2 regions of the Bradyrhizobium sp. SMVTL-02 genome follow, and region 2 is predicted to be linked to the other one. Evidence: predicted binding sites of a transcription regulator. Region 2 holds the regulator's gene; the other holds the start of a gene.

Region 1 (11,424 bases), 1.4 Mb from region 2:
GCGCCGAAGCCATCAGGTCCGGCGCCCGAGCCCGTCGCCGAGACGAGCTGGGCGATGCCTTCGTCTTCTGCGGAACCGACGCCGGTCGAGGGGCAGGGCTAGGCCGAGGGCCCTATCTCGATCTCTTGGAATATCTGCAAGCAGAAAGGCCGTGGCGGTGACGCTGCGGCCTTTTTGCATCGCTGCATGAGGAGCCGCGAGCCGTCCCTCTTCAGCCGAAATGATTCGTGGCGCCGGCGCCACGTGGCCGGCGGCGTCCGTACTTGCACGGGGCCCCTATGCACTTTGTGATGCAGATAATGTGATCCAGAAGCCACACAGGCTGACAACCTTTCGTGGAAACCTCAAAACGCCTAAAAAGTCGGCAGATGCTCGCGCTTTTTGCTTCACCCTTCGCGTCCGTCGATCCAGATTGTCGCAGTAACGCAATTTTGCAGACAGGTCGCATGCCCCGGGGGCTTCCGGGCGCCGACTGGCAAGTACGAACGGGTAGATGGGGATCGAAATGAAAAAAGTGGCTTTGTTGGCAACGGCGCTGGCAATGGTGACGACGGGTTCGGCTTTCGCGGCCGACATGGCAGTGAAGGCCAAGAAGGCCCCGCCGGTGGTTGCTTTCGATCCCTGGGATATCGCTTTCGGCGGCGCAATCATGAGCGACTACATCTTCCGCGGTATCACCCAGTCGAACCACAAGCCCTCGGTCGCGGCCTATTTCGAGCCTCGCTACAACGTCACCAAGGACCTCCAGCTCTATGTCGGCGTGGCCGGTGAGAGCATTTCCTTCCCGAACCGGGCTGCGGCCGAAATCGACGTCTACGGCGGTATCCGCCCGACCTTCGGTGCGTTCGCCTTCGACATCGGCGTGTGGGGCTACCTGTATCCGGGCGGCACTTGCTACTTCGGCGCCCCCGGCATCGACAACGCCGGCGTCTTCCAGGGCGCCGAGTGCGCCGAGAAGGCCCTGCTCAACACCAACGTGATCAAGAAGGACCTGAGCTTCTTCGAAGTCTACGGCAAGTTTACCTACACCGTGAACGACAACTGGTCGTTCGGCGTGAACGAATACTACACCCCGAGCTATCTGAACTCGGGCGCCTGGGGCAACTACGCCTCGATCGTGGGCAAGTATACCGCGCCCAGCACCGTGTTCGGCTCCAGCGGCGTCGGCATGTATGTGTCGGGTGAGTTCGGCCGTCAGTGGCTCGGCACAACCGACAGCTTCTACGGCGTGCCGGCCTTCCCGAACGGCATCAAATATGCCGACTACAACACCTGGAACATCGGTATCGGCTTCACCTACAAGGTCATGACGCTGGATCTGCGCTACTCCGACACGGACCTGTCGAAGGGCAATTGTAACGCCTTCACCAGCGACTGGTCGGCACGCGGCAACATCACGGCCTCGAGCGGCACCTTCGTGACCGCGATCAATCCGACGGGCGTCGGCTCCAACTGGTGCGGCGCGGCCGGCATCGCCAAACTGTCGTTCGACCTGACGGCGATGACCAACCTGAAGTAAGTTTCGTCTCGGGACTACTCACGAGGGCGGCAGGGCAACCTGCCGCCCTTTTGCTTTGAGGATGCAGAGACGGGGCGGGGCCGTGAGACGACTAGTCTAGTCCAAGCTGAGTTTGGGGCTTCAAATGCGAACCGGCAGGGCGCCGCGGCTGCCTCACACTCCCTCATTGGCGAGCGCAGCGAAGCTGGGCGGTCTGGACAGCCGGCGAGGGACGCCCCTGCGCCTCAGCGCGCCGCCGTCGGCTCCTTCTCGGCGGGCGCGGCGGCATCGCCGAGAACGTGGATCTCGCCGTCCTGCACCATCGCCACCTTGCGGGTGTGGAAGACATCGAGTGTCGAGCGGTGGCCGATCGAGACGATGGTCGCCTGCGGCAGCTTCTCCGCCAGTAGCCGGTACAGCCGCGCCTCGGAGGGCTCATCCAGCGACGCCGTGGCCTCGTCCAGGAAGAGATAGTCGGGTGCATGCAGCAGGGCGCGGGCGAGCCCGAGGCGCTGCTGCTCGCCGAGCGACAGCATCCGGTTCCAGTGACCGTCCTCGTCGAGCCGTCCGGCGAGATTGGGCAGCCCGACCGCAATCAGCGTGTCCCTCACGCGCGCGGGGTCGAATGCATCACGCGTTGCCGGATAGACCACGCCATCGCGCAGCCTGCCGACGGGGAAATAGGGGCGCTGCGGCAGCATCATCAGCCTGGCCTTTTCGGGAACGAGGATGGTCCCGGTGCCGAACGGCCAGATGCCCGCGATGGCCCGGAACAGCGTCGACTTGCCGGAGCCGGACGGACCGGTCACCAGCACGCGTTCCGAAGGCTGGATAGCAAAGGCATCGGCGGCGACCAGCGGCGTGCCGTTGGGCAGGTTCACGCAGAGCTGCTCGAGGGCGATGATGCGGCTGCCGCCCGCAGCCCTGAGGGCAATCGCAGGTTCATGCGCCGGCAGGTTTGCGGAGGAAGCGACCGACATCTCGAAGCCGTCGAGGCGCGCGACGATCGAGCGCCATTCCGCCAGCGACCGGTAAGCCGTGACGAAGAACGACAGTGCACCCTGCACGCTGGAGAAGGCGGATGCGGTCTGCATCATGTCGCCGAGTTGAATCTTTTTGGCGAAGAAGGCGGGGGCCACCAGCACATAGGGAAAGATCACGGCGGCCTGCTGATAGCTCGCCGTGAACGCCGTGAGCCGCTTGGTCCGGCTCATGATGGCGTACCAGTTGCCGATCACGAAGCCGAAGCGATCCAGCAGCCGGCCGCGTTCGGCGCCTTCGCCCTTGAGCAGCGCGATCTGCTCGGAGTTCTCGCGCACACGGACGAGGTTGAAGCGGAAGTCGGCCTCGTAGCGCTGCTGCTCGAAATTGAGGTTGACCAGCGGGCTGCCGATCCAGTGCGTCAGCGCGGTGCCGAAGATCGCGTAGATCAGTGCGCCCCAGCACAAATAGCCGGGGATCATGAGGTCGGTGCCGAACAGGTGCAGCGGCGCAGCGTTGGAGAGGCCCCAGAGAATGATCACGAAGGAGAACAGCGTCACGATCGAGGAGAGCAGGCCAAGCCCGATCGTCAAGGTCTGCTCGACGAAGTTCTTGACGTCCTCGGTGATGCGCTGGTCCGGGTTGTCGGCCGCATCGCCCTTGAGCTGCATGCGGTAATGCGTGGCGTTCTCGAGCCATTCGCCGAGATAGTGCCGGGTCAGCCATTGCCGCCAGCGGATCTGCAGCCACTGGTTCAGGTACAGCTTGTAGACCGCCAGCGCGATGTAGGTGAACGCGAGGGCGACGAAGATCCAGATCTGCGTGACGAACGCGTCCCAGTCGCTCGCCTGCAGAGCGCTGTAGAACCTGTTCTGCCACTGGTTCACCAGCACGTCGATCGCCACCAGCGCCAGCTCCATGGCAACGACGGCGCCGAGCAGGCCGCGGCCGGCCCATTTGTCCTCCGATCGGAAATAGGGGATGGCGATTCGCCAGACGATCGCGAGCGTGGCGCGGATGTTGTTCACAGAGCTCTGTCTCCTCGAGGGGATGTGCACAAATGCCCTGAGCCAAAGACTTGAGGCAATGACGAAAATGGGCGCGCTTAGACTAAAGTCGCAAGCTGTGCAATTTGCGTTGGCTTGTCGCAGCTTGCAACCCTAGCATGGGCGTAACGGCGCGGGGCGGGGGTGCTTCGGGGTTTCGCGAGCTTGTGAGCGGAGGGGAACCGCCGCATTCGCGAGGAATTCGCGTCCAGCTCGGGGGTTATCGCTACCAGCGAAAAGCAGGATTGGCTCTCCACGCGGGCCGTCTGCCGCAAACATGCGTGGGGGAGGAAGATCATGTGGAATCAAATTTATGATCCGCTGCACAGTCCGGTGCTGTCGACGATCGCGGCGGCGGTCCCGGTCGTCACGCTGCTGGTCCTGATCGCGAGCGGGCGCGTCCAGGCGCATATCGCGGCCGTCGTCGCCGTGATCGTGACCAACCTGATCACGATCTTCGTTTTCACCATGCCAGCGAACATGTCGATCCGGGCCTCGGTGCTGGGCATCGTGACCGGCTTCTTCCCGATCGGCTGGATCGTCCTCAACGTCATCTTCCTCTACCAGGTGACGGTGGCGACCGGGCGCTTCGAACTCCTGAAGCGTGCGGTCGGCGGGGTCACCGAGGACCGGCGGCTGCAATTGCTGCTGATCGCGTTCTCGTTCGGCGCGTTCTTCGAGGGTGCTTCGGGCTTCGGTACGCCGGTCGCGATCACCGGTGCCGTGCTGATAGGCCTCGGCTTCTCGCCGCTCGCGGCATCGGGTCTGTCGCTGATCGCCAACACCGCGCCGGTCGCCTATGGCGCGCTCGGCACGCCGATCCAGGGGCTTGCCTCGGTCACCGGGCTCGATCCCTACATCCTCGGCGCGATGGTCGGCCGGCAGTTGCCGTTCTTCTCGCTGATCGTCCCGTTCTGGGTGGTGTGGGCGTTCGCGGGCTGGAAGGGCATGAAGGACGTCTGGCCGGCGATCCTCGTCACGGGCGTGTCGTTTGCGATCCCGCAATTCGTGATCTCGAACTTCATTAATCCGTGGATCGTCGACATCGGTGCGTCGCTGATCTCGATGGGCGCGCTGATCCTGTTCCTGAAGGTCTGGCAGCCGAGGCAGCTCTGGCTGTCGCCGGCGCTGCGCGGCCACGATGAATCGGCGGCCACGATGGGGGCGGCAAAGCCGCTCGACAAGACGCCGCTGACGCAGAGCGAGATGTGGAGTGCGCTGCTGCCGTGGATCATCGTCTGCATCGTGATGCTGATCTGGGGCAATGGTGCGTTCAAGACCTGGGCGAACTCGATCTTCGTCTGGAACTATCCGGTGCCCGAGCTGCACCAGATGATCAACAAGATGCCTCCGGTTGCACCGGCGCCGACCAAGGAAGCCGCGGTGTTCAGCTTCACCTACCTGTCCTTCACCGGCACGGGCATGCTGATTGCGGCGATCATCTCGGGCTTCCTGATGGGCGTCGGTCCCGGACGGCTGCTGACCGAATACGGCCGCACCATCCGCCTGTGCGCGATCTCGCTGGTCACGATTTCGGCGATGCTCGCGATCGGCACCTTGACGCGGCTCTCCGGCGTCGACGCCACGCTCGGTCTCGCCTTCGCCGCAACCGGCGTGCTCTATCCCTTCTTCGGCACGCTGCTTGGCTGGCTGGGTGTGGCGCTGACCGGATCGGATACGTCGTCGAACATTCTCTTCGGCAACCTCCAGAAGATCACGTCTCAGCAGTTAGGTCTGTCGCCGGTGCTGATGGCGGCGGCGAACTCCTCCGGTGGCGTGATGGGCAAGATGATCGACGCGCAGTCGATCGTGGTCGCCTCCACCGCGACCAACTGGTACGGCCACGAGGGCACCATCCTGCGCTTCGTGTTCTGGCACTCGATCGTGCTGGCATGTCTCGTCGGTGTGCTCGTGACGTTGCAGGCCTATGTCTGGCCGTTCACGACGCTGGTCCTGCAGTAACCGGCGGCGCTGCGACGCCAATCCCCGCGAGGTTCGCCCTCGCGGGGATTTTGCGTCCGTACCCGGCGAACCTTCTCAATGACGCCATCGTCTTATAGAAGGTGCCGCAAATCAGGTCGGTCGAGAGGTTTCATGGTTTCGATCAAGCAGATCGTGTGTGCGGCGGTTGCAATGCTCGCGATGGCCACGCTCGCGCGCGCCGAGGACGGTTTTCCGTTCGGCACCGAGATGACGCTGGAGGCGTTGCCGCAAGCAGGCTCGAAGCGGATTCCGAACATCGAGATCGGCGACAATGGCGAGGTCGTGCTCGAGCTCTGGTGCAAGGGCGGCAAGGGCCAGTTCTCGGTCGCCGGCAACACCGTGATCTTCGTCCCGGGCCAGATCCAGGACCGGTCCTGTCCGCAGGCCAAGGCCCAGGCGGACGATGAGCTGGTCGCAGCGCTCGGCAGCGTCGAGACCTGGAAGCGCCAGGGCGACGTACTGACCCTGATCGGCCCCAAGCCGCTGCGCTTTCGCGTCAACGGGAATTGAAGCACGCTCGTCGTCGTGCCCCGGCTTGACCGGGCTTGACCGGGGCACCCAGCACTCCGCGGCTTGTCCGCGTATCATCAGCGTCTCGGAGTACGGGATCGCCCGGTCCGGCTCCGCCAAGGCTACGCCGAGGCGCACAAAGGCGCTCGGCGCCGAAGCTTCAGCGAAGGCGGCAAGCCGGGCGATGACTGAGAGTGAGGTGCGCGACTCACTTCGTCACTTCCACACCGACTTGTCGGCGTCCCAGCGCTGGCCCTTCAGCTCCTTGGTGAGCGCCTCGAGCGATCCGTTGTCGTCGGGCAGATCGCCCTCCTCCTCGGCCGAGGCGTCGTCCGAGAGATTGAGCTTGGGGCCGCTGCTCTCGTCGCTGGTCGTGGTCGCGGGGCTGCCGATCCAGAGCATCAGCTTGTCGGTGGTGCCAGGCTTGTCGGGCGAGACGAGCCCTGCGACCTCGATCGTGTCGGTGAGCTCGAGCGCCGGGTGATCCTGGTTCGGCCGCTTGAACACCAGCTTGAGCTTGCCGGTCGCCGGGTTGAAGCTTTGCGACACCGGCTTTGCCGCGAGCGTCCTGCTCAGCACGCCCGCAACGGCGGTCGCGAGCTTGTCGCGATTGATCCTGTCGCCGTCGCGCCAGTCGGCGGCGGGGAAACGGATCGTGCGGTCCATCTCGGTCATCCCCGCGGTCCAGCCTGCCGCGGTGACGCCCGGCATCGCCTTGAACTTTGCCAGCATCTCGGCCCCGCGCTCCGGGTCGACCGACATGTTGATGGTCTGCTCGCCGGCGCGCAGTGCGTCGCAGCCGACATTGAGGCTCGCCAGCGTCACCTCGACCGCCTGGCCCTTCAGGCTCTTCAGGAACTCGGTCGCCGCATCCAGCTTGACCTTCACCGCGATCGCCTCCGGCGAGACGTCGGTGAAATCCTTCGGCTGCGGCACGATGCCGTCGTCGGAGGTCTGGTTGTCCTGAAATTCCTTCTCGCTGAGATCGGAATTGTCGGGCGAGGTAACCTCGGTCACCGTCTGGCCGATGCTGATCTGGCCGCGGAATTCGAACGTGTCGCCGCTCTGCTTGCGCAGCAGCTTGACGCTGACGGGCGACTTCTCGCCAAGGCTCTGCGTCGTGCCGGTCAGCGTCTGGCCGGCGACCTGGAGATTGACGACGAAGCGGTCCTTGCGCTCGGAATTCTTCGCGACCGGGTAACAGACGTCGAGCACGGCCGCCGTCACCGTCTTGCCCTGCCGCGTCTCCTTCAGGATCACGTCGGCATTGCCGTCCATCAGCCCGTCGATTGAGGTGAAATAGCGCGTCTCGGTTCCACCCGGCGCCGTGGCCTTGGGCGACAGTTTCATCTGGGCGGAGGCGACTTCGGGCGCGATTGCCAGCAGAGCCGCCAAAACAACCGTCAGGCAAACCAGAAGCGCGCGCATCGTGGAAATCCTTGATCGAGAATCGGCGCGCCACCGTAGTGGGTTTTGGCCGCCGGTTGAATCGGAAAGCGGCGGGGCAGGGTCGGCAAAAAAGAAGGCCGCCCGGAGGCGACCTTCGTTGGTGCTGGTAGATCAGGAAGGGCTCAGAAGCCGCCCATGCCGCCGCCGGCGGGCATCGCGGGCGGAGCTTCCTTCTTCGGCAGCTCGGCCACCATGGCTTCGGTGGTCACCAGCAGGCCGGCCACGGAGGAGGCGTCCTGCAGCGCGGTGCGCACCACCTTGGCGGGGTCGATGATGCCCTTCTCGACCATATCGACATAGTCCTCGTTCTGGGCGTCGAAGCCGAAGGTCTCGGACTTGTTCTCCAGGATCTTGCCGACCACGATCGAGCCTTCCACGCCGGCGTTCTCGGAGATCTGGCGGATCGGGGCTTCCAGCGCCTTCAGCACGATGTTGATGCCGGCCTGGACGTCGTCATTGGCGTTGGACAGACGGCCCACGGCCTTCTTGGCGCGCAGCAGCGCGACGCCGCCGCCGGGGACGATGCCTTCCTGCACCGCGGCGCGGGTGGCGTTGAGCGCGTCCTCGACGCGGTCCTTCTTCTCCTTGACCTCGATCTCGGTGGCGCCGCCGACGCGGATCACCGCGACGCCGCCGGCGAGCTTGGCGAGGCGCTCCTGCAGCTTCTCGCGGTCGTAGTCCGAGGTGGTCTCCTCGATCTGCGCCTTGATCTGGCCGACCCGGGCCTCGATCTCGGGCTTCTTGCCGGCGCCGTTCACGATCGTGGTGTTCTCCTTGTCGATCACCACCTTCTTGGCGCGGCCGAGCATCTTGACCGTGACGTTCTCGAGCTTGATGCCGAGCTCCTCGGAGATCAGCTGGCCGCCGGTGAGGATCGCGATGTCCTCGAGCATGGCCTTGCGGCGGTCACCGAAGCCCGGCGCCTTCACGGCGGCCACCTTGAGGCCGCCGCGCAGGCGGTTGACGACCAGGGTGGCCAGCGCCTCGCCCTCGACGTCCTCGGCGATGATGACGAGCGGCTTGCCCGACTGCACCACGGCTTCGAGCACCGGCAGCATGGCCTGCAGGCCCGACAGCTTCTTCTCGTGCAGGAGGATGTAGGCGTCCTCGAGCTCTGCGGTCATCTTCTCGGCGTTGGTGACGAAGTAGGGGCTGAGATAGCCGCGGTCGAACTTCATGCCCTCGACGATGTCGACCTCGGTGTCGAGCGACTTGTTCTCCTCGACGGTGATGACGCCCTCGTTGCCCACCTTCTGCATCGCCTGGGCGATCATCTTGCCGATGGCGGCATCGCCGTTGGCCGAGATGGTGCCGACCTGGGCGACCTCGGAGGATGCGGCGACCGGCTTGGCGCGTTTCTCGATGTCCTTGATGACCGCGGCAACCGCGGTGTCGATGCCGCGCTTGAGGTCCATCGGGTTCATGCCGGCCGCAACCGCCTTGGCGCCTTCGCGCACGATGGCCTGGGCCAGCACGGTCGCCGTGGTGGTGCCGTCGCCGGCGAGGTCGTTGGTCTTGGAGGCGACCTCACGCACCATCTGGGCGCCCATGTTCTCGAACTTGTCCTCGAGCTCGATCTCCTTGGCGACGGTGACGCCGTCCTTGGTGATGCGGGGCGCGCCGAACGACTTCTCGATGACGACGTTGCGGCCCTTCGGGCCGAGCGTCACCTTGACGGCGTTGGCGAGAATGTCGACGCCGCGCAGCATGCGTTCGCGCGCCTCTCCGGAAAACTTGACGTCTTTGGCAGCCATGGTCTGCAATCCCTCGTGTTTCGTGATGTGTCTTGTTTGGTGCTGTGCGGCGGAATGATGGATGCCCGGATCGCTCGATCCGGGCATGACATTCAGCGGCCGTTCAGGCGGATGGCCTTAGGCCAGAACGCCCATGATGTCCGACTCCTTCATGATCAGGAGCTCTTCGTTGTCGATCTTGACCTCGGTGCCCGACCACTTGCCGAACAGCACGCGGTCGCCGACCTTGAGGTCGATCGGGATCAGCTTGCCGGTCTCGTCGCGGCCGCCCGGGCCGACGGCGACAACCTCGCCCTGGGACGGCTTTTCCTTGGCGGTGTCGGGAATGATAATGCCGCCCTTGGACTTTTCCTCGGCGTCGATACGTTTGACCACGACACGGTCATGCAGCGGACGAAATTTGGATTTAGCCATGACGTTTCCCTTTGGAGGCTCGCTTCGGAAGTAGTGGAAGTGGGTGGGGCGGCGCTTCCGTCCCCCCTCGTCCCGAGGATCGAACGGCGCGCTTAGCAATCGGGCTTTCCGAGTGCTAATAGTGCGTCCGGGAATATGGCTTGGCTGCGATCCTGTCAAGCAAAGCTGGTTAAGCGATTGGTGAGGCGGATATAGGATGGTGGCATTGGAAACTTGTTCGGGGCGCCGGCGTGTCAAAGGACGTCATTGCTCCGGCAGCGGTTTTACGCTTGGCTGCGGGAGGGGTGCGGCCATGGTCTTGTTCGGGGGAATGCCATGATCAGTTCAGCTCACGCGCGCACGGTCGCCAACCTGGCGGCTGCCTCTTGCCTGGCGCTGCTGCTCGGCGCCTGCGGCGGCGGCACGAGCCTGCCGTCCTTCTCGTCGTCGCCGCCACCCGAGGCGGAGCCCGGCACCGGTCCGGAAATGCCGGCGACCATCCGCCCCGACGAGATCGTAGGCCGCTGGGGCCTTGCCTCGTTCCAGAACCCGGCCGACCGCGCCCGCACCGAGGCCGCGGCGAGGGCCCAGTGCAAGAACCCTTACGTGATCACCGCCGGTTCCTCCGGCGGCGTGATCATGCATCTGGCCGACCAGGCGACGCCGCAGGAGCTGCGCCTGAAGGGCTCGCCCAGCGGCAAGAACTATATCGGACCCGCCGGCCCGACGCCCGGCGAGCAGGACCGCGAGATCGTCTCCTTCGACGGCCGCGTCCTGATCACCCGCTTCATCGACAAGGACGCCGCCACCCGCTACGGCAACATGGTCTACGTCCGCTGCGCGCCGAGGGCCTGATCGGGGTTCCGGCCTAACCACTCGTCATTGCGAGCGCAGCGAAGCAATCCAGCCTGTCTCCGCGGAGGCAGCCAGCATTGTTTCGCTTCGCTCCTCGCAGTGACAAGAAACAAAAACGCCGGTCCCCAGGGCCGGCGTTTTGCTTTTTCCTATGCCGCGTCCGCTCAGTCGAACAGTGCGTCGATGTCGTCCTGCGAGGCGTGGCCGACGTCGCCGGCGAGCTTGGGGCCGTTGAGGAGCTTCTCGTCCTCGCTGCGCGTGTCGACCGGCGCCGGCACATGAGCCTTGATCGCGTCGACCCCGCCCCAGATCTCCATCATCGCATTGATGTGCTGCTCGATGAACTTCATCGTGGTCATGACCTTGCTGATGCGCTGGCCGGTCAGGTCCTGGAAGTTGCAGGCTTCGAAAATAGAGATGACGCGTTCCTGGATGTCGTCGGCGAGCCGCTTCTGCTGATCGGCCGAGTCCACCTTTGACATCGCGCTGGCGGCCTGGTCGATCGACTCGGCCGCTTCGAGGATTTGCTGGGTCGCCTGCTCGGTGCCGCCGACCACCGCGCCCAGCTCGCCATTGACCTTCGCCATCTCGCCGCCGTCGAAGCTCTTGCCGTGCAGGGTCGCGATCTCGCGCTTGGTGCGGTCGATGGCGTCGTGGATGAGATCTAGCTCGACCTTCAGCTTCTCGCATTGCTCGATCTGCGCCCGGTAGGTCTCGAGCATGGTGCGCGCTTCGGACAGCTCATGCGCGGTCGACGCGTCGATCGCCGCCATCGCGGCGCTGCCGGTCAGCGGGGTGGCCGTGATGCCCTTCGCCATCTGGGCGCGGATCGCGCGCAGCTCGGCCATGATCTCGCTGTGCATCGGAGTTGCCTCTTCAGTTACGTCTAGAATGGGCATCTCGCCACCGGCGATATCCTCGACACGAAAACGCTTGCGGTGAACAGCCATCAGGA
Region 2 (11,424 bases):
GTCGCGGAGGCGGTAGGCGTCGCCCTGCACGACCTTGGCTTGCGGGTAGCGGTCGCGCAGCAGCGCGCAAAAGCCGGGATTGTATTCGACGAGGACGAGACGCTTCTGCTCGACGCCGCGCTCGATCAGCGCCGAGGTGATGGCGCCGGTACCGGGTCCGAGCTCGACCACGGGAGCATCCGAATTGATGTCGACGTAATGCGCCATGGTCCGGGCCAGGAGCTTGCCCGACGGCATCACCGCGCCCATGTGGAGGGGCTTTTCGATCCACGATCTCAGAAAGCGCACCTCGTCGTCGAGACGGGGCTTCTTCAACGCTCGCGCGGACGATGGCAATGGCATGTCTGGACCGGACGGGACCGCGGGACCGCGGCGTGTCAGAAAATGGTCATAAACAGGTATAGGCCGCAGGCGGTACGGTCAAGCCGGGTCAACTCGCCCGATTACCGAAGAAGTCCTTGACCTTGGCGAAGAAACCCTCGGATTCCGGCTGGGTGTTGCCAGAGGAGAGCTTTTCGAACTCGGCCAGCAACTCCTGCTGCTTCTTGGTGAGGTTCTGCGGAGTCTCGACCACGACCTGAACGTACATGTCGCCGGTCTGGCGCGAGCGCAGCACCGGCATGCCTTTTGACGCAATGCGGAATCGACGGTTGGACTGGGTCCCGGCCGGCACCTTCACCTTCGCCTTGGCCTTGTCGATGGTCGGCACCTCGAATTCACCGCCAAGCGCGGCCGTCACCATCGAGATCGGCACGCGGCAATGCAGGTCGGCGCCGTCGCGCTGGAAGAACTGGTGCTGGGCCAGCGACAGGAAGATGTAGAGGTCGCCGGGCGGACCACCGCGAACCCCGGCCTCGCCTTCGCCGGCGAGCCTGATCCGCGTGCCGTCCTCGACGCCGGCGGGAATGTTGACCGAGAGCGTGCGCTCGCGGGTGACGCGGCCCTGTCCCGCGCAGGACGGGCAGGCGTCCTCGATCATCTGGCCGCGGCCCTGGCAGCCCGGGCAGGTGCGCTCGAGCGTGAAGAAGCCCTGCGACTGCCGCACGCGGCCGGCGCCGCCGCAGGTCGAGCAGGTCTTCGGCTTGGTGCCGGCCTTGGCGCCGATGCCCGAGCAGGACTCGCAGGTGACCGAGACCGGGATCTCGATCTGCGCGGTCTTGCCGCTGAAGGCTTCCTCGAGCGTGATCTCCATGTTGTAGCGCAGATCGGCGCCGCGCTCGCGGCCGCCGCGGCCGCGCTGTCCGGCCATGCCGAACAGGTCCTCGAAAATGTCGGAGAAGGAGGAGGCGAAGCCGGCGCCGAAACCGGCGCCGCCGCCGGGACCGCCCTGCTCGAAGGCGGCATGGCCGAAGCGGTCATAGGCCGCGCGCTTGTCCTTGTCCTTCAGGACCTCGTAGGCCTCGTTGATTTCCTTGAACTTGATCTCGCTGGTGTCGTCCCCGGGGTTGCGGTCGGGGTGAAACTTCATCGCCAGCTTGCGGAACGACGATTTCAGCTTGGATTCGTCGGCGTCGCGGTCGACTTCGAGGGTCTCGTAATAGCAGCGCTTGGTGGACGTGGACATGCTGGGCTCGGTCTATCCAATCGCGATTCAAGTTGGGGCGAAGCAACGTTGCCACGCAGCGATATAGGCACCCTTCGACCTCGCGGCAGAGGGTTGCTTGGCAGCGTTGAGAATAACGGCTGGGAATTGATTGATCGTAGCGGGCGCATCACCCGACGAGCCCGACACGACGGCCTCCCCCGTGAGGGAGGAGGCCGTTAGCGCGTGTGGGGTCCAAGTCGTCCGCATCGTCACCCTCTCGGGGTTCAGGCGGACTTCTTGTTGTTCTTGTCGTCGTCGACTTCGGTGAACTCCGCGTCGACGACGTCGTCCTTGGCCGCGTCCTTCTTGGCGTCGGCCTCGGCCTGCTGCTTGTACATGGCCTCGCCGAGCTTCATCGAAGCCTGAGCCAGCGTCTGGGTCTTGGCCTTGATCGCCTCAGCGTCGTCGCCCTTCAGCGCTTCCTTGAGGTCGCTGACCGCATCCTCGATGGCGCGGCGCTCGCTCTCGGCAACCTTCGAACCGTGCTCGGCCAATGCCTTCTCGGTCGAATGCACCAGACCATCCGCCTCGTTCTTGGCGGTGACGGCCTCGCGGCGCTTCTTGTCCGCCTCGGCATTGGCCTCGGCGTCCTTGACCATCTTCTCGATGTCGGCTTCCGACAGGCCGCCCGAGGCCTGGATGCGGATCTGCTGCTCCTTGCCGGTGGCCTTGTCCTTGGCCGAGACGTTGACGATGCCGTTGGCGTCAATGTCGAAGGTCACCTCGATCTGCGGCATGCCGCGCGGAGCCGGCGGAATGCCCATCAGGTCGAACTGGCCGAGCATCTTGTTGTCGGCCGCCATTTCACGCTCACCCTGGAAGACGCGGATGGTGACGGCATTCTGATTGTCTTCAGCCGTCGAGAACACCTGGCTCTTCTTGGTCGGGATCGTGGTGTTGCGGTCGATGATGCGGGTGAACACGCCGCCCAGCGTCTCGATGCCCAGCGACAGCGGGGTCACGTCCAGCAGCAGCACGTCCTTGACGTCGCCCTGGAGCACGCCGGCCTGGATCGCAGCGCCGATCGCCACGACTTCGTCCGGGTTGACGCCCTTGTGCGGCTCCTTGCCGAACAGTTGCTTCACGACTTCCTGGACCTTCGGCATGCGGGTCATGCCGCCGACCAGAACCACCTCGCCGATCTCACCGGCGGTGACGCCGGCGTCCTTCAGCGCCTTGCGGCAGGGTTCGATGGTCTTCTGCACGAGGTCGTCGACCAGCGCCTCGAACTTGGCGCGGGTCAGCTTCATCGTCAGATGCTTCGGGCCGGTCTGGTCCGCGGTGATGAAGGGCAGGTTGATCTCGGTCTGCGTCGTCGACGACAGCTCGATCTTGGCCTTTTCAGCGGCTTCCTTCAGACGCTGAAGCGCGAGCTTGTCGTTGCGCAGGTTGATGCCCTGCTCCTTCTGGAACTCGTCGGCGAGATAGCCGACCAGACGCATGTCGAAATCTTCGCCGCCGAGGAAGGTGTCGCCGTTGGTCGACTTCACCTCGAACACGCCGTCGCCGATCTCGAGAATGGAGATATCGAAGGTGCCACCGCCGAGGTCGTACACGGCGATCGTGCCGGCCTTGGTCTTGTCGAGGCCATAGGCGAGCGCGGCCGCGGTCGGCTCGTTGATGATGCGCAGCACTTCAAGGCCCGCGATCTTGCCGGCGTCCTTGGTCGCCTGGCGCTGGGCGTCGTTGAAGTAGGCGGGAACGGTGATGACGGCCTGCTCGACCTTCTGGCCGAGATGGGCTTCCGCGGTCTCCTTCATCTTCTGCAGGATGAAAGCGGAGACCTGCGAGGGCGAGTAGGTCTGGCCGTCGGCCTCGACCCAGGCGTCGCCGTTGGAAGCCTTCACGATCTTGTAAGGAACGAGCTTCTTGTCCTTCTCGACCATCGGGTCGTCGTAGCGGCGGCCGATGAGGCGCTTCACTGCGAAGAACGTACGCTCTGGATTGGTAACGGCCTGGCGCTTGGCAGGCTGGCCGACGAGGCGCTCACCGTCGTCCGTCACGGCGACGATCGAAGGCGTCGTGCGCATGCCTTCGGAATTCTCGATGACTTTGGCGTTTTTGCCGTCCATCACGGCGACGCACGAGTTCGTGGTGCCGAGGTCGATCCCAATGACCTTTCCCATGGTCCTGATATCCTTCTTTTTGCGGCAGGTTGGCTGGGCCCAGAAGGCACCCGAACCGAAACCCCCTAAGATCAAACATCCGCGATATTGCGATGATTGAGGCTCATATAGGAGGGGGGCAGGGGCCCGCAAGGACCGGAGCAACGTTTCGGCCGTGAAAACATTGGGTTTTAGGACATCATATCCGGGCTCGACCGCCCTTGCGGGTGAGGAGATATTAACAGGTCCGGCGGATCGCCACCCCGCCCCGGCAACCCGCCACACCCTGTTACGGCAAGGCCAAACCCGCTAAAAGTCGGCCGGCCGACCGCCGCGCCAAGGGCTGCTTCGCGCGACAAAGCGCCCGGCGCCGACCATCGAACGGCCTCAATGTGAACCAATCAGAGTGCCCAATGAAGCTGATCCGCCCCCTCGCCGCGCTCACCCTCCTCGTTGCCTCCGCGCTTCCGGCCATGGCTGCCGACGCCGTTTTCCCGCCGGGCCTGCGCCTCGGCATGGTGCCGCTGGTCGGCCTCGGCACGGCAAAAACCTTTCCGGGCTTCGAGAGCGAGGACGGCAGCGTCAAGGTGCTGATCACCGAGCTGCCGCCGGCGGCCTATGGCGAGGTCGTGAGCGCCTTCAATTCCAATCCGGCCGGCGCTGGCGGCGTCAAGCAGGACAAGATCGAGACGCCCGCAGGCCTTGCCTATTTCACCACCGAGAGCGGCAAGGCCGGGGAGACCCCGGTGAAACGCTATTCGATGATCGTGCCGGGCGCCGGCTTCTCCGGCTATGTCGCGGTGCAGATCCCGGAGAATGCGACCAAGATCTACACCGACGAGGCGGTTCGGCAGATGTTCGCGAGCGCCACCACCCGCAAGCAGGTCTCGACCGAGGAGCAGATCGCCTTGATACCGTTCAAGATCACCGATCTCGCCGACTTCAAGGACATCCGCACGCTGGCGCCGGGCTCCAGCATCATCCTCGCCGACGGCAACGAGAGCGCAGGCTATGAGTCGAAGCCGTTCATGATCCTCGGCCTGATCGGCGCGACCCCGCAAGCCGCCGACGATCGCGCCCGCTTCGCCCAGGAGGCCGCGCTCCAGATCCCCGGCGTGCGCGAATCCCGCGTCACCATGTCGGAGCCGATCCGCATCAACGGCCAGCAGGGCTTCGAGACCCGGATTGACGGCGTCAGCGGCAAGGACAAGACGCCGGTGACCGTGGTGCAGTGGATCCGCTTCTCGAGCGGCGGCGCCTCGCTGCGCATCATCGCCAGCGCCCCGCGCGACCAGTGGCAAGCCGCCTTCACCCGCTTCCGCGCCGTGCGCGACGGGATCCAGCCGAAGGGGTAGCCCAAGCCTCACCAAACCCGGCTGCATTTTCGGGCTTCTGTTCGTATACTTCCCCGGTTGGATCATCCCGGCGGGAGACGAATGATGCTGGATCGGCGACAAATCTTGGCAATGCTTGGAACGACGGCGCTGGCGACCCTCGCGCCAACCGCGCCGTTTGCAGCGGCATCGATCAAGCCGGACGATGCGTCCGCGCTGCTCGTGATCGACGTGCAAAACTGTTTCCTGCCCGGCGGCAGCCTTGCGGTGAAGGAAGGCGAACAGGTGGTGCCCGTCATCAACAAGATGGCCAAAGCGTTTGCGAACGTGGTGATGACGCAGGACTGGCACACGCCCGGCCACGTGTCGTTTGCGTCGGTGCATTCCGGCAAGAAGCCGTTCGAGACCATCGACCTGCCCTACGGCAAGCAGGTGCTGTGGCCGGATCATTGCGTGCAGGGCACCGATGGCGCCGCGCTGTCGAAGGACCTGTCGATCCCGCATGCCGAGCTCATCATCCGCAAGGGGTTTCACAAGGACGTCGACAGCTATTCAGCGTTCCTCGAAGCCGACGGCAAGACCTCGACGGGCCTCGCCGGCTACCTGAAGGGCCGCAAGATCAAGCGCGTGTTCGTCGCTGGCCTTGCGACGGATTTCTGCGTCGCCTGGACCGCGCTGGACGCACGCAAGGCGGGCTTCGAGGTCTATGTGGTGGAAGACGCCTGCCGCGGCATCGACACCCAGGGCTCGCTGGCAAAGGCCTGGGCCGACATGGCCAAGGCCGGCGTGAAGCGGATTCAGTCCGCGGATATCGCGGTGAGTGCGTAGGCGGCGCTGAGGAGCGCGCTCCTTCGCGCGCGCCTCGAAGGATGAAGGGCCCCGCCGTAACATCTTGCCCTTCATGGTTCGAGGCGCCGCGCAAGGGCGCGGCTCCTCACCACGAGGGAGGGTTCTAAGACTCAGTTCGTCGCGCCGCTCGACTCGTTGTTGTTCGCCGCGGGCGCAGGCTTCGCGCCGCCCTTGGCGACACCGACCAGCGCCGGGCGCAGCACGCGCTCGCCGATGGTGTAGCCGGCCTGCACGACCTGCACGACGGTGCCCGACGGCACCGACGCATCGGGCACTTCGAACATCGCCTGCTGGAAGTTCGGGTCGAATTTCTGGCCCAAGGGATCGAACTTCTTCACGCCGTGCTTTTCCAGCGCGTTGAGCAGCGAGCGCTCGGTGAGCTCGACGCCCTCGATCAGCGAGGTCAGCCCGGGATCGGCCGCAGCACGCGCTTCGGCCGGAACGGCATCGAGCGCGCGCTGGAGATTGTCGGCGATGTCGAGCACGTCGCGGGCAAAGCCGGTGATGCCATAAAGACGGGCGTCAGCGACCTCCTTCGTGGTGCGCTTGCGCAAATTCTCCATCTCGGCCAGCGTCCGCAGCATGCGATCGCGCGCCTCGGCTGCTTCCTTCTGCAATGTCTCCACCGAGCCGGGCTCGGGATCGTCGGGCATGATGTAGGGTTTTGACACCACGGGCTCGCCGGTCGCTGCAGTCGTGTCTTCGGGTTGCCGGTCTTGCTCGGTCATCGGCTCTGATCTCGAACTCGTTTCCAGGGATTGTTGGCCCGGATATCGTGCCTAAGCGTCCGAAAATCAAGCGCCCGTGATCGGCGCAAACGCCGGTCAGCCCCCCAGGAGGCGGCTGACGATGCGGGCGGCGTAGTCGACGGTCGGGATCACGCGGGCGTAATTCAGCCGCGTCGGCCCGATCACGCCCAAAACACCGACGATGTGGCCGGCGGCATCCCGATAGGGCGAGATGATCGTGGAGGAGCCGGACAAGGAAAACAGCTTGTTCTCGGAACCGATGAAGATGCGCACGCCCTCCGCGGTCTCGGCCCGGCCCAAGAGGTCGATGACGCCGCGCTTGGTCTCGAGATCGTCGAACAGCAGGCGCACGCGCTCCAGATCCTCCAGCGCGTGCAGATCTTCCAGCAGATTGGCGTGGCCGCGGACGATCAGCTGGCGGTCCTCGTTCTCGCCGCCGGACCAGCTGGCGATGCCGGCCGAGATCACTTTCTGCGTCAATTGATCGAGCTCGGCGCGGGCTTGCCCGAGCGCGGTTTCGAGCTCGAGCCGCGCCTCGGCCAGGGTCCGCCCGCGAATCCGCGCATTGAGGAAATTGCCGGCTTCGGTGATCGCGGACGATGGAACTCCGGGCGGCAGCGTCAGCACGCGGTTTTCGACCTGGCCGTCCTCGCCGACCAGGATCACCAGCGCCTTTTCCGGTTCCAGCCGGACGAATTCGATGTGCTTGAGCCGCGCATTGGATTTCGGGGTCAGCACCACCGCTGCCGCACGGGTCAGGCCCGACAGCCGCGTCAGCGCCTGGTCCAGTGCCGCCTCGACCGACTGGGCCTGGCCGACCGTGGCAAGCTGGCTCTGGATCGACTGCCGTTCGGCCTCGGTGAGATCGCCGACCTGCATCAGGGCGTCGACGAAGAAGCGCAGCCCGAGTTCCGTCGGCAGCCGGCCCGCCGAGGTGTGCGGGGCATAGATCAGGCCGAGCTGTTCCAGGTCCGCCATGACGTTACGGACCGAGGCCGGCGACAGCGGCGTGGCGATCAGGCGGGAAATGTTGCGCGAGCCGACCGGCTCGCCGGTTGCGAGATAGCTTTCGACAATTTGACGAAAGATGTCGCGGGAACGCTCGTTGAGCTGGGCGAGGCCTGCGCGCGGCGCGATCAGATGGATCGGATCGTGATGGGCCACAGACGGTTAACTCCTCTCAGATGCTCATAATTTGTCCATCCGGGACGGTTCTGACAAGCGTGGCGTTTGCGGGGTGGAAAACCGGGGGCGATTAAGCGCTGATCTTCCCCCTTGCCGCTCACCCTGACCCCACCTACAAGCACCGCGAACAGCCCTTTTCCGAAAGTTTTGGAGGATTTCCCATGCGGCCAAGCCGCCGTGCGCCCGACGAATTGCGCCCCGTGACGCTGGAGCGCGGCGTGGTCAAATATGCGGAAGGCTCGTGCCTGGTGAAATTCGGCGACACCCATGTGCTGGTCACCGCCACGCTGGAAGACCGCCTGCCGCCGTGGCTGAAGGGCCAGGGCCGCGGCTGGGTCACCGCCGAATACGGCATGCTGCCGCGCGCGACCTCCGAGCGCACCCGCCGCGAGGCCTCGGCCGGCAAGCAGAGCGGCCGCACCGTCGAGATCCAGCGCCTGATCGGCCGCTCGCTTCGCACCATCGTCGATCTCGAAGCGCTCGGCGAGCGCCAGATCACGGTCGATTGCGACGTGCTCCAGGCCGACGGCGGCACCCGCACGGCCTCGATCACCGGCGCCTGGGTCGCACTCGCCGATTGCATCAACTGGATGAAGGCGCGCAACATGATCAAGGCCAACGTGCTGCGCGACAACGTCGCCGCGATCTCCTGCGGCATCTACAACGGCACGCCGGTGCTCGACCTCGATTATGCCGAGGATTCCGAGGCCGAGACCGACGCCAATTTCGTCATGACCGGCGACGGCCGCATCATCGAGGTGCAGGGCACCGCGGAACGCGAGCCGTTCACGGAAACCGAGTTCCTGGCGTTGATGGCGCTGGCGCGCAAGGGCGTCGCGCGTCTCGTGGACTTGCAGAAACTGGCTGTCGCGTAGTCAATAGGCCCATGCACCGCCGAATCACCGGAAAGCTCGTCATCGCCACCCACAATCCCGGCAAGCTCGCCGAGATGGAGGAGTTGCTTGCGCCGTACGGGATCGAGGCGGTGTCGGCCGGTGAGCTCGGCCTGGACGAGCCCGCGGAAACCGGCAACGACTTCGGCAGTAACGCCGCGATCAAGGCGATCGCGGCGGCGAAGGCGACGAAGCTTCCCGCGTTCGCCGATGATTCCGGTATCGTCGTCGACGCGCTCGACGGCGCGCCCGGCATCTACAGCGCGCGCTGGGCCGGCCCGACCAAGGATTTCAACGCGGCGATGGCCCAGATCGAGCGGCTGTTGCAGGAACGCGGCGCGACCACGCCCGACCGCCGAACGGCGCATTTCGTCTCCGCGCTCTGCGTGGCGTGGCCGGACGATCATCTCGAGGAGGTCGAGGCCCGGGTCGACGGCACGCTGGTGTGGCCGCCGCGCGGCACTGCCGGCTTCGGCTACGATCCGATGTTCCTGCCCGATGGCCACAGCCGCACCTTCGGCGAGATGGAAAGCATCGAGAAGCACGGCCTGCCGCCGCTCGGCCTCGGCCTGTCGCATCGCGCCCGCGCCTTCGTGAAACTGGCGGAGATCTGCCTTGAGCCGCGCTAGAGCGTTGTCGAGCGAAGTGGATGCCGGTTCGCGCCGGGAAAACGCGTCAAGACAGGAATCGGAAGCCTTCGGCGTCTACGTGCACTGGCCGTTCTGCCTGTCGAAGTGCCCCTATTGCGACTTCAACAGCCATGTCCGCCACGCCGCGATCGACGAAGCGCGGTTTGCGTCGGCCTTCGCGCGCGAGATCGCAACCACGGCCGAGCGCGCGCCCGGACGTGAAGTGACCTCGATCTTTCTGGGCGGCGGCACGCCCTCGCTGATGCAGCCTTCAACAGTCGGCGCGGTGCTCGATGCGATCGGCAAGCACTGGACCGTCGCCGGCGACGTCGAGGTGACGCTGGAAGCGAACCCGACCAGCGTCGAAGCCACGCGCTTTGCCGGCTATCGTTCAGCCGGCGTCAACCGCGTCTCGCTCGGCGTGCAGGCACTCGACGATGCCTCGCTCAAGGCGCTCGGCCGCATGCACAGCGCGCGCGAGGCGCTCGATGCCGTCGCCATCGCGCGCCGCTCGTTCGACCGCTATTCGTTCGACCTGATCTACGCCCGCCCCGACCAGACGCCGGAGATGTGGGCCGACGAGCTCAGGCACGCCATCGATGAAGCGGCCGAGCATCTGTCGCTCTATCAATTGACGATCGAGGAAGGCACGCCGTTCTTCGGCCTGCACCAGGCCGGCAAATTGAAGACGCCGGACGAAGCGGTCGCACGCGCGCTCTACGACGTCACGCAGGAGACCTGCGACAAGCTTGGGCTACCCGCCTACGAGATCTCCAACCACGCGCGGCGCGGCGCCGAGTGCCGGCACAATCTGGTCTACTGGCGCGGCGAGGAATATGCCGGCATCGGTCCCGGCGCACACGGCCGTCTCGACATCGACGGCGTGCGCCATGCCACCGCCACGGAGAAGCGCCCCGAGGCCTGGCTGCTGCGGGTCGAGACCAACGGCGACGGCGTCGTCACCGACGATCTCCTCAACAGCGAGGAGCGCGCCGACGAATTCTTGCTGATGGGATTGCGCCTCGCCGAAGGCATCGACCCCGAGCGCTACAAGGCGCTGTCAGGCCGACCGCTCGACCCCAGGCGCATCGCGTTGCTGCGCGAGGAAGGCGCGATCACGGTCGATGCGACGGGACGGCTGCGCGTGACGAACAGCGGATTCCCGGTGCTGGATGCCGTGGTCGCGGATCTCGCAGCGTAGCGAGATCTTCGCATCTCCCCGCAAGCGGGGCGAGGGAGCGCAGCGGCATCCGCGGTGAGAACTACGCCCCAAAACTCTTCGGCGAGCCCGCCACCGCAACGCCGCCGCCGGACGTCACCTTCATCACGGCAAGGCCGCGCTCGTTGGTGCCGTCGGGGCGGAAGCGGAACAGGCCGTCGATGCCGGCGAAGCCGGAAGGATTGGTGAGGACATCGGAGGAGAAGCGCTGGCCACCTTGCGTGCGCGCCAGCGCGGCAACGAGTGCGACCGCGTCATAGGCGAGCGTCGCGGTGCGGATCGGCTCGGCGCCGTACTTCGTGCGGTAGCGGCCCGAGAACGCGCGAAAACCGGCCGGATCGGGCGCGGCATAGAGGCCGCCCTGCAGCGCCGAGTTCGCATAGACGCGCGGATTGTCCCACAGGCCGGTGCCGAGCAGCTGGATGTTGCGCAAGTTCGCCCCCGCCGCGGTCATCGCATCGGCTACCGAAACCACGGCATCGCCGTCGTCCGCAATGAACAACGCATCGGCGCTGCCGAGCTGCTGCGCCACGCCACGCGCGGGCGTGGCGCGATCGGCGCCGTATTTCTCGAACGCGACGATGCGGCCGCCGCGCCGCGGCACCGCCGCCTTCACCGCGGCCTCGACGACATTGCCATAGGCGTTATCGGGCAGCAGCACGGCAAAGGAGCGCTTTCCGATGCTCGCCGAATATTCGACGATGCGGTTGACGTCGGACTCCGGCAGGAACGAGAGCAGGTAGACGCCGCGGCCGGCGATGCTGGAGTCGGTCGAGAAGGCGATCACCGGGATGTTGCGCGTGCGCGCGACCTGCGCCACCGCCGGCACAGATTGCGCGAACAGCGGCCCCAGGATGATCTCGGCGCCTTCCTCCA

The links. Region 2 encodes HrcA, which represses chaperone genes, less so after heat shock. Its sites were predicted from a motif close to GTTAGCACTCNCNNNNNGNGAGTGCTAAC; they were not measured.
Region 1: a site for HrcA is predicted at 9,727-9,755, ahead of ACNJYB_RS35125 (co-chaperone GroES). Genes of this name have one in related genera too.

The regions. Positions count from the first base shown of each region.
Region 1 is NZ_CP182469.1:7,324,243-7,335,666, reverse strand. It holds gene ACNJYB_RS35160 (histone) at 1-102, shown strand, start outside; gene ACNJYB_RS35155 (TorF family putative porin) at 506-1,519, shown strand; gene ACNJYB_RS35150 (ABC transporter ATP-binding protein/permease) at 1,744-3,507, opposite strand; gene ACNJYB_RS35145 (L-lactate permease) at 3,823-5,487, shown strand; gene ACNJYB_RS35140 (META domain-containing protein) at 5,620-6,018, shown strand; gene ACNJYB_RS35135 (hypothetical protein) at 6,235-7,446, opposite strand; gene groL (chaperonin GroEL) at 7,590-9,221, opposite strand; gene ACNJYB_RS35125 (co-chaperone GroES) at 9,339-9,635, opposite strand; gene ACNJYB_RS35120 (hypothetical protein) at 9,951-10,469, shown strand; gene ACNJYB_RS35115 (protein phosphatase CheZ) at 10,634-11,419, opposite strand.
Region 2 is NZ_CP182469.1:317,728-329,151, reverse strand. It holds gene ACNJYB_RS01525 (class I SAM-dependent methyltransferase) at 1-342, opposite strand, end outside; gene dnaJ (molecular chaperone DnaJ) at 431-1,564, opposite strand; gene dnaK (molecular chaperone DnaK) at 1,810-3,711, opposite strand; gene ACNJYB_RS01510 (hypothetical protein) at 4,104-5,045, shown strand; gene pncA (bifunctional nicotinamidase/pyrazinamidase) at 5,130-5,852, shown strand; gene grpE (nucleotide exchange factor GrpE) at 5,984-6,601, opposite strand; gene hrcA (heat-inducible transcriptional repressor HrcA) at 6,698-7,786, opposite strand; gene rph (ribonuclease PH) at 7,969-8,682, shown strand; gene rdgB (RdgB/HAM1 family non-canonical purine NTP pyrophosphatase) at 8,694-9,329, shown strand; gene hemW (radical SAM family heme chaperone HemW) at 9,346-10,530, shown strand; gene ACNJYB_RS01475 (penicillin-binding protein activator) at 10,592-11,424, opposite strand, start outside.